Regions from separate parts of the Escherichia albertii genome, predicted to be linked through region 1. Evidence: predicted binding sites of a transcription regulator. Region 1 holds the regulator's gene; each other region holds the start of a gene.
The links. Region 1 encodes PurR, which represses purine synthesis genes. Its sites were predicted from a motif close to CANGCAAACGTTTGCNTG; they were not measured.

Region 1 (3,766 bases):
ATTATTCGTAGCTCTGAAGGTGGCGTATTTAACAACGCTGCCCAGGTCTGGAACCACACTTTCTACTGGAACTGCCTGGCGCCAAACGCGGGTGGCGAACCGACAGGTGAACTGGCTGACGCTATCGCCGCGTCTTTTGGCAGCTTTGCCGATTTCAAAGCACAGTTTACTGATGCTGCCATCAAAAACTTCGGCTCCGGCTGGACCTGGCTGGTGAAAAATAGCGACGGCAAACTGGCTATCGTTTCTACCTCTAACGCCGGAACTCCGCTGACCACCGATGCAACTCCGCTGCTGACCGTTGATGTCTGGGAACACGCTTATTACATCGATTATCGCAATGCTCGCCCTGGCTACCTGGAACACTTCTGGGCGCTGGTGAACTGGGCGTTCGTGGCGAAAAATCTCGCCGCATAATCACTGATGGCAAATGCAACATTGCCTGATGCACTACGCTAATCAGTCCTGCGCAAATGAGGCGTTAACAGTGTATCCGGCGCAATAAATTGCATTTTATCAGTAACCTGTAACGCAGAAGGTACGCCTTCTGCGTTTTTGTTTTATTAACTGTTGGCAACACCAACTGCTTCGGGTCATTTTCTGGCTGACACAAACATCAGCAGTAACAAAACCATTAACTGAACGCTCGGTCATTTTGCTAACAAAGGAAAGAGGATGTGAGGGAACATAAGCTCCCTCGGGAGGAAATCAGTGCAGCGCGGCTGTCAGACCCACGGCCACGATCAAACCCAGAACGATAATAGTTGTTACCAGTGAAAATTTAAGGTCGGTGCTCATCAAGTTTTCTCCTTTCTTATTACCACACAAAAAGTGATATTACGCATTTTTACACACTGCGATGAAAAAATCTCCCGGCATTTATTATGATAAGTGCTTTTACCACTTCCCCTTTTCGTCAAGATCGGCCAAAATTCCACGCTTATACTATTTGCGTACTGGCCATTGACCCCTTTCTGACGCTCCGTGTCGTTTTTTCGGCGTACCGCAACATTTTTGTTGTGCGTAAGGTGTGTAAAGGCAAACGTTTACCTTGCGATTTTGCAGGAGCTGAAGTTAGGGTCTGGAGTGAAATGGAATGGCAACAATAAAAGATGTAGCGAAACGAGCAAACGTTTCCACTACAACTGTATCACACGTAATTAACAAAACACGTTTCGTCGCTGAAGAAACGCGCAATGCCGTGTGGGCAGCGATTAAAGAATTACACTATTCCCCTAGCGCGGTGGCGCGTAGCCTGAAGGTTAACCACACCAAGTCTATCGGTTTGCTGGCGACCAGCAGCGAAGCGGCCTATTTTGCCGAAATTATTGAAGCAGTTGAAAAAAATTGCTTCCAGAAAGGCTATACCCTGATTCTGGGTAATGCGTGGAACAATCTTGAGAAACAGCGTGCCTATCTGTCGATGATGGCGCAAAAACGCGTTGATGGCCTTCTGGTTATGTGTTCTGAGTATCCAGAACCGCTACTGGCAATGCTGGAAGAGTACCGTCATATTCCGATGGTGGTGATGGACTGGGGGGAAGCAAAAGCAGATTTTACCGATGCGGTCATCGATAACGCGTTTGAAGGCGGCTACATGGCTGGACGCTATCTGATTGAACGCGGCCATCGCGAAATCGGCGTTATTCCTGGCCCTCTGGAGCGCAACACCGGTGCTGGCCGTCTGGCTGGCTTTATGAAGGCAATGGAAGAAGCCATGATCAAGGTGCCGGAAAACTGGATTGTACAAGGTGACTTTGAGCCGGAATCCGGTTATCGCGCCATGCAGCAAATCCTGTCGCAATCACACCGCCCTACTGCCGTCTTCTGTGGTGGCGATATTATGGCGATGGGCGCACTCTGCGCCGCTGACGAAATGGGTCTGCGCGTGCCGCAGGATGTTTCGCTGATCGGTTATGATAATGTGCGCAACGCTCGTTATTTTACCCCGGCGTTGACTACTATCCATCAGCCGAAAGATTCACTGGGTGAAACGGCATTCAACATGCTGTTAGATCGTATCGTCAACAAACGCGAAGAACCGCAGTCCATTGAAGTTCATCCACGCCTTATTGAACGCCGCTCCGTAGCTGACGGCCCGTTCCGCGACTACCGTCGCTAATCGTTCACTACGGGAGCCTCTTCCGGTTCCCGTAGCCACTCCTTATTAAGAGTCTCGCTGTCCCCCAGATAGTCCAGCAGCCAGGTCAATGCTGGTGACATATCATTCTGCTGCCAGGTCAGACAACATGCCGAATCAGGGAATGGATTTTCCAGTTCCAGTGCTACCCATTTCTCCTCGTTAAGCCACGGTTTGGCGAAATGCGTCGGCACCATGCCAATACACAATCCAGCGGAAATACACGTTGCTGACGACTCCCAGTCAGGCACTACAAGTCTTTTTTGGTTATCCAGCAGCCAAGTAATACGTTTTGGCAACGTTCGTGAGGTGTCCTCGCGCACCAATGACGGCCAATTACGCAACGTATCATCGCTGAACGGCCCCGCCATAGACGCCAGTGGATGATGGCTGGCGACAACGCAACTCCAGCTTAACATCCCCATATCACGGAAGGCATAACGTCCTCCGACCGGAATCGCTCGTGTCGCGCCAATCGCCAGTTCGACACGCCCGTCGGAAAGCGCATCCCAGACGCCATTAAATACCTCCTGAAAAACCAGAAGCTCGACGTCATCAAAGTGGCGATAAAAATCAACGATCAACTGACGAGTACGCTCTGGCCTGACAATATTATCCACCGCGATGGCTAACTGTCCGCGCCAGCCGTTGGCAATTTGCTGACATTGCTGGCGGGTGATCTGCATTTTTTTGACAACAGAACGCCCCTCTTTTAAAAACCACGCTCCGGCAGCGGTCAATTCCACATCACGGTGACGGCGCTCAAAAAGCGGCACCGCCAGCCACTCCTCCAGTTGACGCACGGTATAGCTGACAGCGGAAGGAACGCGATGCAACTCCTGGGCTGCAGCGCTAAAACTGCCATTTCGCGCTACCGCATCAACAACTTCGAGAGAATATTCTGACCACATAGTTTGCCTGCAAAATTTTTGAAACCAGTCATCAAATATTACCGTTTCACAACAGGAATTTCACTCCCTACACTTTGCGGCGGTGTTTAATTGAAGAATTTAGAGAATATACATGCAACCTGGGAAAAGATTTTTAGTCTGGCTGGCGGGTTTGAGCGTACTCGGTTTTCTGGCAACCGATATGTATCTGCCCGCTTTTGCCGCCATTCAGGCCGATCTGCAAACGCCTGCGTCTGCCGTCAGTGCCAGCCTTAGTCTGTTCCTTGCTGGTTTCGCCGCTGCCCAGCTTCTATGGGGGCCGCTCTCTGACCGTTATGGTCGTAAGCCCGTGTTACTAATCGGTTTAACGATTTTTGCTCTGGGTAGTTTAGGCATGCTGTGGGTAGAAAACGCCGCCACTCTGCTGGTATTGCGTTTTGTACAGGCTGTTGGGGTCTGTGCCGCGGCAGTTATCTGGCAAGCATTGGTGACGGACTACTATCCTTCACAAAAAGTGAATCGCATTTTTGCAACCATCATGCCGCTGGTTGGGCTTTCTCCTGCTCTGGCGCCCCTGTTAGGTAGCTGGTTGTTGGTTCATTTCTCCTGGCAGGCCATTTTCGCCACCCTGTTTGCCATTACCGTGGTGCTGATTTTGCCTATTTTCTGGCTTAAACCCACCACGAAAACGCGTAATGATAGCCAGGATTCACTGACCTTTACCGATCTGCTACGT
Region 2 (3,766 bases), 630 kb from region 1:
TTAATTGCCCGCAATAGTGGCGTTATTCGTGTTGGCGATAAGGTGGAAATCCTGGCGACTACCCCGTCAAAAACCTACGGCACGGCTGCTACAGACGATACTGTCGTTACTACGCAGCAACCAGATGCAAACGTAGATATCAACTGGCAGGGACAAATATTTCGCGGTAATAACCAACAGGTATTGCTGGAACAATTAGAAAATCAGGGAATTCGCATACCCTATTCTTGCCGTGCGGGCATTTGCGGAAGTTGCCGCATTCAGCTTTTAGAGGGCGAAGTCACGCCACTGAAAAAATCAGCCATGGACGACGACGGGACTATTCTTTGTTGCAGTTGTGTACCGAAAACTACGCTGAAACTGAAAAGTTAAACGGCTTGCTCAAGGCTGAGACTGTCATAACTCATATGCGGTCTTAGTCTGTCATTCATAATTTTGATGGCATCACCCAGTTGCATAGCGCGCCCGGCGATAACTATGCAAGGTTGCGCCAGTAGACATAGCGCAGCATTTTCACCAGATTCAACGACCAGTAAATTAACTTGTTCGTTGGTGTCGCTCAACCAGACACAGGCGGCATCACCTGGCATCGGCGCCCACATTTCCCCATGAGAAACAAAATGCCAACTTTTCGGCATTTGTGGTTTGAGATATCGAATTGCCACTAGCGCATTGAGTACCAGTTCGGCTTTTTGTTCTTTGGATAAATCTAAATCGCGGCATTTTTCCTCAAAGGAAAAATAGAGCGCGGCGTCATCAACGCAAAATCCCGCAGGAGCAAAGGCATCCGGCGTCAACATTTTACGAGCAAAACGTGAGCGAAATAGCATACCATTGGCTAAATCAAGCATCATACGATCATGCTCTTCATCGTAATACCAACGCCAGTTATCATCTGGTTTAATTCTCATATGCCTCTCTCCTACTCTATAAATTCACCGCCACATATTCCATTGTCGCTTCGATTAATAACCTCAACAAGAAAAGTACAAAATGTCTAAATAAGCAACAACAATGAATATAAAACAACCAGGGCTGAAAATAAAGCCCTGATTATCTTATAAAGAGAAATTGAAAGGAATAATTAGATATGGGTAACGATTTCTTTAATCAGCGGCGGACCTTTAAAAATAAAACCAGAATAAATTTGCACCAGTGAAGCACCCGCTGCAATCTTCTCACGAGCTGCAATTACCGAGTCAATACCGCCCACACCGATGATCGGTAAGCGCCCATTTAATTCCTGCGACAAGCGGCGAATAATTTCCGTGCTTTTTAATTGTAACGGACGACCACTTAACCCACCTGTTTGATCACAATTTTTCATCCCCTGAACTAAAGAACGATCGAGTGTAGTATTAGTCGCAATGACGCCATCAATATTATGACGAACTAAACTATCAGCAACCTGGATCAATTCTTCTTCAGAAAGATCCGGCGCGATCTTCACTGCAATCGGAACATATTTATGATGGATCGCTTGCAGATCATTTTGCTTATTTTTAATTGCAGTTAATAAATCATCCAGGGCTTCACCATATTGCAGGGTACGTAAGCCTGGGGTATTTGGCGATGAAATATTGATGGCGATATATCCCGCGTAGGCATAGATTTTTTCCATACAAATCAGATAGTCATCTTTGCCTTGTTCTACCGGCGTATCTTTATTTTTGCCGATATTAATCCCTAAAACACCGTCGTAATGGGCTTTTTTAACATTCTCAACGAGGTTATCAACGCCGAGATTATTAAAGCCCATGCGGTTGATCAAACCTTCAGCATCAACCAGACGGAAGAGACGCGGTTTATCATTACCTGGCTGAGGGCGCGGGGTGACAGTGCCGATCTCGATCGATCCAAATCCCATTGCTCCCAGCGCATCAATACATTCGCCATCTTTATCAAGGCCAGCAGCCAGACCAAGCGGGTTTTTAAACGTCAGGCCCATGCAGCTAACCGGTTTCGCCGGAACGTTTTGCCGGATTAATGCCTCCAGCGGCGTTCCGGTAATACGACGCAACTGCTGAAAAGTAAACTCATGAGCGCGCTCTGGATCGAGCTGAAAAAGGGCTTTACGAACGAAGGGGTAGTACATGAACTCTCCTGGATTCCCGGTATGCAAACCGGGGGCGTATTATGTGCGAGTTCAGAGCAAAAGGGAATTGACCTGCGGCAATAAATAGCAAACGTTTTCTTATTGCGCTTTTTTTATACTTTTTAAGCTTTTCTTTCTGGTGGCGCCAGGCACGGACATTCGTAATATTGATGCAGATAGCAGGAGATGGTGCGTCGCTATGTTAGGATCAATTCAGCTAGCTGAACTGGAATCGAAAACGCTGCATCGGATGATGCAGCGTGGACGCCCTGAACGACCCGTCCGGCGTCATGATTAATATGTCGGATGCGGCGTGAACATCTTACCTGCCCCACAAAGACTCGCAATTTCAACAGATTAGCAGGTCTGATAAGACGTATCAGCGTCACATCCGGCATTTTGGCTCACTCGTATCAAGCCAGTGCTTTGGTAATCTTCTCGTACAGATCGCCAGAGAGATTTTCCAGGCCTTTCAACTGCTCCAGCGCCGCCCGCATTTTATCCTGACGTTTGGCATCGTAACGTTTCAGGCGAATCAGCGGTTCAATCAGGCGCGAAGCTACTTGTGGGTTCCGGCTGTTCAGGTCGGTAAGCATTTCCACCAGGAACTGATAACCACTGCCATCTTCGGCATGGAATGCTGCTGGGTTGCTGCCCGCAAATGCGCCAATCAACGAACGGATGCGGTTTGGGTTACTCATGGTAAATGAACGATGTTGCAACAGACCACGCACTGTCTCCAGTACATTCGCTGCCGGGCTGGTGGCTTGCAGAATAAACCATTTATCCATCACCAGACCGTCGTGATGCCACTTATCATCGTACTCCTGCATCAGCGCGTCGCGGCATGGCAACTGTGCAGCAACCGCCGCCGAAAGCGCCGCCAGCGCATCGGTCATATTGTTCGCTTCGTGGAACTGCTTACTCACCAGCACATCAGCCAGGTGTGTTTCACCAAAAGCAAGGAAGCGCAGGCAGGCATTACGCAGAGCGCGTTTCGCAATGTCTTCATGTTCAACATGGTACTCGCGCTGGTAATTCGCGTTATAAATAGCCAGCAGTTCATCCGCCAGTTCAGTCGCCAGAGTCCGGGTAAGTGCTTCGCGTACTTCGGCAATGGCTATTGAATCAATAATATCGAACAGTTCCGCCATTTCATTCACGGAAGGCAGCGTCAGGATCTCCGCCGCCAGCGCCGGATCAATCAGCTCATCAAGGAGTACTGCGCGGAAAGCATCGGCAACATGTGCTGGCAGAGACAGCGGCTGCCCTTGCTGATGACGAACAACGTTTAACTTGATATAGGTTGCCAGCAGGCTTTGTGCCGCATCCCAGCGAGAAAAATCATTACGCGCATGACGCATCAGGAAGGTCAGTTGCTGATCGCTCCACTTATATTCCAGTTTCACCGGTGCGGAGAATTCGCACAACAGCGCAGGCACTGGCTGGAAGTAGACATTATCAAAAACAAATGTCTGTTCCGCCTGGGTAACATTCAGTACCGAATTGACCGGATGCCCCCCTTTCTGCAACGGGATCACCTTGCCTTCGTTGTCATAAAGTTCGATAGCGAATGGAATATGCAATGGCTGTTTTTCAGCCTGATCCGGCGTAGCTGGCGTACGTTGACTGATGGTCAGGGTGTACTGTTCGGTTTCTGGATTGTAGTCA
Region 3 (3,766 bases), 1.3 Mb from region 1:
GCTTTCATCGCTGGCTTTGATTTTAAAGATCCAGCCACCAGCGTACGGCTCGCTGTTTACCAGTTCCGGGGAGTCGCTCAGTGCGTCGTTCACCGCCACGATTTCACCGCTTACTGGCGCATAAATGTCTGACGCCGCTTTTACCGATTCGGCAACCGCGCAGTCATCGCCCGCGCTTACCGTTGCGCCGACTTCCGGCAGGTCAACAAACACCATATCGCCTAACAGCTCCTGAGCGTGCTCAGTGATGCCAACAGTGTAAGTGCCGTCGGCTTCTTTACGCAGCCATTCGTGTTCTTTGCTGTATTTCAGTTCTGCTGGTACGTTGCTCATCAATCAATCTCCAAAAAAGTAAATCACGCGACGGCTTTGCCGTTACGCACAAAAACAGGTTTAGTCACTTTAACCGGCATCTCACGGTTGCGAATTTGCACAATCGCCGTTTCGCCAATGCCTTCCGGCACGCGCGCCAGCGCAATGCTGTAACCCAGCGTCGGGGAGAACGTCCCGCTGGTGATAATGCCTTCATGCTGATTGCCCTGCGCATCGGTAAAACGTACCGGCAGTTCATTACGCAGCACGCCTTTTTCGGTCATCACCAGGCCAACTAATTTTTCTGTGCCATGTTCACGCTGCGCTTCCAGGGCTTCGCGACCGATAAAGTCACGATCTGCCGGTTCCCAGGCGATGGTCCAGCCCATGTTGGCGGCTAAAGGAGAAATGGTTTCGTCCATCTCCTGACCATAAAGATTCATACCCGCCTCCAGACGCAGCGTGTCACGCGCGCCCAGGCCACATGGCTTAACGCCCGCTTCTACCAGCGCGCGCCAGAAATCCGCCGCTTTTTCATTGGGCAGCGCAATTTCGTAGCCCACTTCACCGGTATAACCGGTGGTGGCAATAAACAGATCGCCCGCCTGCACGCCAAAGAAGGGTTTCATCCCTTCCACCGCCTGACGCTGAGCATCATTAAACAGTGTGGCAGCTTTTGCCTGCGCATTCGGCCCTTGTACGGCAATCATGGAGAGGTCATCACGAACGGTAATTTCGATGCCAAAAGGTTCAGCGTGTTGGGTAATCCAGGAGAGGTCTTTTTCGCGGGTGGCGGAGTTGACAACGAGGCGGAAGAAATCTTCAGTGAAGTAGTAGACGATGAGGTCATCTATCACCCCGCCAGAGGCATTTAACATCCCCGAGTAAAGGGCTTTTCCGCTTTTGGTGAGCTTCGCCACATCGTTCGCCAGCAGATAACGCAGAAACTCCCGGGTGCGACTGCCGCGAAGATCGACGATGGTCATATGTGACACATCAAACATTCCCGCATCGGTGCGTACCGCGTGGTGTTCGTCGATTTGCGAACCATAATGCAGCGGCATCATCCAGCCGTGGAAATCCACCATGCGAGCGCCGCAAAGCGTGTGTTGTTCGTACAAAGGTGTCTGTTGTGCCATCTTGTCCTCATTGAATAAGCGGGGCTGACAACTTTTTCACGGTGAAATCATCACCACGAAACCCAGCATCGGAGCCACTCCCGGTCCCCAACGCAATCGTTCTCTTTTCCCTGAACTTACCACCGAAACAGACGGTTAACCATAAGGTAAAATTGATCATCACATTAGCTTATGGTTAAAAAATGCCAAAATCTCAACAGAATAAAAAACTAAAAAATATTCATATTCTTATGCAAACACACCATATTCAGACAACGAATTCATATAAGCCAATATTAAGAACTAAAAAGATGTCAGAAATCACCAAACCCAAAAAATGAGACATTAGAAAATATAATGCGAAATTGCAGGTGAAATTAGTTTATTTCAAATGAGGAAAATCTCCCGGCGAAAAAACCGGGAGATAAAAGTGTGATGGGTATCAAATAAACAGCAGAGGGGAAATTTTTAACGCAGCCATTCAGGCAAATCATTTAATCCCATTGCCTGACGGATAAGTTGCGGTTTAACGCCAGGAAGCGTATCGGCCAGTTTCAGCCCAATATCGCGCAGTAGTTTTTTCGCCGGATTAGCCCCGGAAAACAGATCGCGGAATCCCTGCATACCTGCCAACATCAACGCCGCGCTGTGTTTGCGGCTACGCTCATAGCGACGCAGGTAAATGTACTGCCCGATGTCTTTACCCTGACGATGCAACCGTTTCAGTTCAGCAATCAGCTCCGCGGCATCCATAAAGCCGAGATTCACGCCCTGGCCTGCCAACGGATGAATGGTATGCGCGGCGTCGCCCACCAGCGCCAGACGGTGCGCGGCAAACTGGCGCGCATAGCGCCCCGTCAACGGGAACACCGGGCGTTCACTCTCAACCTTGCATAAGCCCAGGCGATTATCAAAAGCGATATTTAACGCGCGATTAAATTCCTCTTCGCTTGCCTGCTGCATCCGTTTCGCTTCCTGTGGTGCTAATGACCAAACAATTGAGCAAAGATGCGTATCGCTAAGCGGCAAAAAGGCCAGAATGCCTTCGCCGTGGAAAATCTGGCGCGCCACTGCTTCATGCGGCTCTTCCGTGCGAATAGTCGCCACCAGCGCGTGATGCTGATAATCCCAGAAAGTCAGCGGAATATCGGCTTTGTTGCGCAACCAGGAATTAGCGCCGTCTGCGCCAATCACCAGACGCGCCGTTAACATACTGCCGTCTTTCAACGTCAGGAAGGTTTCGTTCTCTCCCCAGGCAACCTGCTGTAATTCTGCGGGGGCTAACAGGCTGATATCTGACGACTGCTGCGCTTTGTTCCACAGCGCGTAGTGAATGACTGAATTTTCAACGATATGCCCAAGATGGCTATAGCCCATGCTTTGATCATCAAACGAGATGTGACCAAAACTGTCTTTATCCCACACTTCCATGCCGTGATAGCAGCTAGCTCTGCGGGAGAGGATCTCCTGCCAGACGCCAAGACGGGTGAGTAATTTTTCGCTGGCGGCATTGATAGCCGAAACGCGCAGTTGTGGTGGTGCATCCGCCGCCAGAGGTTCCGGTACGCGCTGCTCCAGTACGGCGACGCGTAATCCGCTCCCCTGTAAGCCGCAGGCAACCGCCAGCCCCACCATGCCGCCGCCAACAATGGCTACATCAACACTTTGCATTGTTTATTCCTTAAAGCCGCCTTCAACGCGCTACCCAACCGAGGGTGCGCTGCGCCAGCACATCGCGTGCCGGAGTGAATAATTCCATCGCCATCAGCCCGAGGTTACGCCCGGCAATCAGCGGCGCCCAACGGTTGGCAAAGAGATGCACCAGACTGTCCGTGACGCTAATGGTTGCTTCGCGATCGCTCTGCCGACGCTGCTGATAACGGCACAATACGCCGTAATCACCAATATCTTCTGCACGCTCCTGCGCCTGAGTCAGAGTTTCCGCAAGACTCATCACATCACGCATACCAAGGTTGAATCCTTGCCCGGCGATCGGGTGCAGGGTTTGCGCCGCATTACCTACCAGCACGGTACGATGGGTAATAGGTTTGGCAGCGCGAGTTAACGCCAGCGGATAAGCACTGCGTTTTCCTGCATGGGTAATTTGCCCCAGTCGCCAGCCAAAGGCAGACTGGAGTTCACGGCAAAACTTCTCGTCGCTCCACGCCAGCACCTCTTCGCGCCGTTCCAGTGGATGACACCAGACCAACGAACAGCGTTCGTCAGACATCGGCAACATCGCCAGCGGGCCATGTTGTGTGAAGCGTTCAAAAGCGCGCCCTTCGTGCGCAACGGAAGTCGCAACGTTGGCAATCACTGCCAGTTGTTCGTAAGGC
Region 4 (3,766 bases), 880 kb from region 1:
CCGTCGAATTCCTGATCGGCTTTCAGCACCCGGGACTGAATTTTTCCCAGCAGGTGGCGGGAGTGAGAATTAGAGCCTTGTTCTTCGCTAATAATGATACGTCGCTTCAGCTCGGCGAAGCGGACTTTATAGAACTCATCAAGGTTATTGGAGTAGATCCCCAGGAAACGCATCCTTTCAATCAGCGGGTTAGATTTGTCCGCCGCTTCCTGAAGCACGCGTTCATTGAACGATAACCAACTGAGCTCTTTTTCGATGTATAGCTTTTCCTGACCCATTACCACTTTTACTCCGTTGTATTCACGGGACACTGCCTGGATATTATGGCGAGCAATATTGACAGATGTCCAACTATGCCAGAAAAGGGGGAAAAAAACTGCTGGGGCCTGCGATTTACAGATGAGATAAAGCGCCAACACTGGCGCTTTAAAAGGGGATACTACTCTTCGTCAGCGGCATAGCCCTGCGGCGGCAGACGCTGACCATCCAGCCATGCGGCGTTTTCGTTCATTTTCAGGCGACCATCGACAAACCAGCTAATCACCAGTGGGTAAATGGCGTGCTCCTGAGTTTGCACGCGGGCTGTAATTTCATCTTCCGTATCACCGGCAAAAACCGGAACTTTAGCCTGTAAAATAACCGGGCCGCCATCCAGTTCATCGGTCACGAAATGCACCGATGTACCATGTTCCTCATCGCCGTTTTCCAGTGCCTGACGATGGGTATGCAAGCCGGGATATTTCGGTAGCAGGGAGGGGTGGATATTCAGCAAACGCCCGGCATAGTGGGAAACAAATGCCGGGCTGAGAATGCGCATAAAACCGGCCAGTACCACGACATCGGGAGAGTAAACGTCGATCTCATGAATCAACTCCCGATCATAAGCTTCACGGCTGTCAAACTCGCTGGCGACAAGTGTATGTGTTGCAATACCGGCCTGGCGGGCGCGTTCAAGGCCGAACGCGTCGGCCTTATTACTGAAAACTGCCCGTAGGGTGCCTTTAATTTTGTTGGCTTTGCAGGCATCAATAATTGCCTGCAAATTACTTCCGTTGCCGGAAATAAGCACCACAATATTCATTATTCAATAACCACGCGTTGTTCGGAATCAGAAGCTTTGATGATACCGATTTTCCACGCGTTTTCACCGTTGGCATTGAGCAGGGCGAGGGCTTTGTCCACTTTCGGAGCAGGCACGGCGATAATCATCCCGACGCCGCAGTTGAAGGTGCGATACATTTCATGGCGGCTGACGTTGCCTGCTGTTTGCAGCCAGTGAAACACTGCCGGCCACTGCCAGGAGGATTCATCAATGACTGCCTGAGTGTTTTCCGGTAATACACGCGGAATATTTTCCCAGAAGCCGCCGCCGGTCAGGTGAGCAATGGCGTGCACATCAACTTTTTCGATTAGCTCCAGCACTGATTTCACATAAATGCGAGTGGGCGCCAGTAGATGATCGGCTAACGGTTTGCCGTCGAGTTCGGTGGTTTGTGGGTCGCAACCGCTGACTTCAATAATTTTGCGCACCAGAGAGTAGCCGTTCGAGTGCGGGCCGCTGGATCCGAGAGCAATCAGCACATCGCCGTCGCTAACTTTAGAACCATCGATGATTTCTGATTTTTCTACCACTCCAACACAGAAACCCGCAACGTCATAATCTTCGCCGTGATACATCCCCGGCATTTCCGCCGTTTCGCCGCCCACCAGCGCACAGCCGGATTGCAGACAACCTTCGGCGATACCGCTTATCACCGAAGAGGCGGTATCAACATCCAGTTTTCCGGTCGCGTAATAGTCGAGGAAAAAGAGCGGTTCAGCGCCTTGCACCACCAGATCGTTAACACACATAGCGACCAGATCGATACCAATGGTGTCGTGACGTTTTAAATCCATTGCCAGACGCAGCTTGGTGCCTACGCCGTCAGTGCCGGAAACCAGCACGGGTTCGCGATATTTTTGCGGCAACGCGCACAGCGCACCGAAGCCGCCCAGGCCGCCCATGACTTCCGGGCGACGCGTTTTCTTCACTACGTCTTTGATTCTTCCAACCAGAGCATTACCTGCGTCAATATCAACACCGGCATCTTTGTAGCTAAGAGAGGTTTTATCGGTCACTGCTTGGGTCCCCACGCGTTACTTGCGGTAGAAAAATAAAATTCGGCGCAATTCTAACAGGGAAAGCAAACGTTTGCGAGACTGCTTTACACAACCTTTTTTCGCTTCTTTTGACCATTCGTGTGGCGAAAGAAAACTTGCATGAAGGCAAAGAATGGTTTTCAGATGGAATAATCTTCTTTCGTAACCATTTGAATATAAAATAACTTTATCTCAAATCGTTATCATTTTGACTAAAGTCAACGAAAATAATATTGCCAGCTTAAAGAAAGGCGGTATAATCCGTCGATTTTTTTTGTGGCTGCCCCTCAAAGGAGAAAGAGTATGAAGATCGTGGAAGTCAAACACCCACTCGTCAAACACAAGCTGGGACTGATGCGTGAGCAAGACATCAGCACCAAGCGCTTTCGTGAACTCGCTTCCGAAGTGGGTAGCCTGCTGACTTACGAAGCGACCGCCGACCTCGAAACAGAAAAAGTAACCATCGAAGGCTGGAACGGCCCGGTAGAAATCGACCAGATCAAAGGTAAGAAAATTACCGTGGTGCCAATTCTGCGCGCGGGTCTGGGGATGATGGACGGCGTGCTGGAAAATGTTCCGAGCGCGCGTATCAGCGTAGTTGGTATGTATCGTAACGAAGAAACGCTGGAGCCGGTACCTTACTTCCAGAAGCTGGTGTCGAACATTGATGAGCGTATGGCGCTGATCGTCGACCCAATGCTGGCAACCGGTGGTTCCGTTATCGCGACCATTGACCTGCTGAAAAAAGCAGGTTGCAGCAGCATTAAAGTGCTGGTGCTGGTGGCTGCGCCGGAAGGTATCGCTGCGCTGGAAAAAGCGCACCCGGATGTTGAACTTTATACTGCGTCGATTGACCAGGGGCTGAACGAGCACGGATACATTATTCCGGGCCTCGGCGATGCCGGTGACAAAATCTTTGGTACGAAATAACGAATAAAAAATAATTAAAGCCGACTTTAAGAGTCGGCTTTTTTTTGAGTAAAGCGCCTATAACACAAAATATACAGAGGATAATACTATGACGCGCCGTGCTATCGGGGTGAGTGAAAGACCGCCACTTTTACAGACAATCCCGCTTAGTTTGCAGCATTTATTCGCCATGTTTGGTGCAACCGTCCTGGTGCCCGTCTTATTTCATATTAACCCGGCGACCGTACTGTTATTTAACGGTATCGGGACGCTGCTATATCTCTTCATCTGTAAAGGGAAAATCCCTGCTTATCTCGGTTCCAGCTTTGCCTTTATTTCCCCGGTATTGTTGTTGTTGCCGTTAGGTTATGAAGTCGCGCTGGGCGGTTTTATTATGTGCGGCGTGCTGTTCTGTCTGGTTTCTTTTATTGTGAAGAAAGCGGGAACCGGCTGGCTGGACGTGCTGTTTCCACCTGCGGCAATGGGGGCAATCGTTGCCGTCATTGGTCTGGAGTTGGCGGGGGTCGCGGCTGGCATGGCGGGCTTACTGCCTGCTGAAGGGCAAACGCCAGATTCCAGAACCATCATCATCTCTATTACCACTCTGGCAGTTACGGTTTTAGGTTCTGTTTTGTTCCGTGGCTTCCTGGCGATTATTCCAATTCTGATTGGCGTGCTGGTGGGTTACGCGCTCTCCTTCGCGATGGGAATTGTCGAT

Region 2: a site for PurR is predicted at 2,180-2,197, ahead of pyrD (quinone-dependent dihydroorotate dehydrogenase). Genes of this name have one in related genera too.
Region 3: a site for PurR is predicted at 1,541-1,558, ahead of gcvT (glycine cleavage system aminomethyltransferase GcvT). Genes of this name have one in related genera too.
Region 4: a site for PurR is predicted at 2,181-2,198, ahead of purM (phosphoribosylformylglycinamidine cyclo-ligase). Genes of this name have one in related genera too.

What each region holds. Positions count from the first base shown of each region.
Region 1 covers NZ_CP117568.1:695,822-699,587, forward strand. Annotated here, with positions in the region: gene sodB (superoxide dismutase [Fe]) at 1-417, shown strand, start outside; gene cydH (cytochrome bd-I accessory subunit CydH) at 709-798, opposite strand; gene purR (HTH-type transcriptional repressor PurR) at 1,097-2,122, shown strand; gene punR (DNA-binding transcriptional activator PunR) at 2,119-3,051, opposite strand; gene punC (purine nucleoside transporter PunC) at 3,164-3,766, shown strand, end outside.
Region 2 covers NZ_CP117568.1:66,831-70,596, reverse strand. Annotated here, with positions in the region: gene PS053_RS00330 (YcbX family protein) at 1-372, shown strand, start outside; gene zapC (cell division protein ZapC) at 369-911, opposite strand; gene pyrD (quinone-dependent dihydroorotate dehydrogenase) at 1,085-2,095, opposite strand; gene pepN (aminopeptidase N) at 2,509-3,766, opposite strand, start outside.
Region 3 covers NZ_CP117568.1:2,019,718-2,023,483, forward strand. Annotated here, with positions in the region: gene gcvH (glycine cleavage system protein GcvH) at 1-333, opposite strand, end outside; gene gcvT (glycine cleavage system aminomethyltransferase GcvT) at 357-1,451, opposite strand; partial or broken gene PS053_RS23150 (hypothetical protein) at 1,772-1,825, shown strand; gene ubiI (FAD-dependent 2-octaprenylphenol hydroxylase) at 1,899-3,101, opposite strand; gene ubiH (2-octaprenyl-6-methoxyphenyl hydroxylase) at 3,124-3,766, opposite strand, start outside.
Region 4 covers NZ_CP117568.1:1,572,876-1,576,641, reverse strand. Annotated here, with positions in the region: gene ppk1 (polyphosphate kinase 1) at 1-278, opposite strand, end outside; gene purN (phosphoribosylglycinamide formyltransferase) at 440-1,081, opposite strand; gene purM (phosphoribosylformylglycinamidine cyclo-ligase) at 1,081-2,118, opposite strand; gene upp (uracil phosphoribosyltransferase) at 2,443-3,069, shown strand; gene uraA (uracil permease) at 3,158-3,766, shown strand, end outside.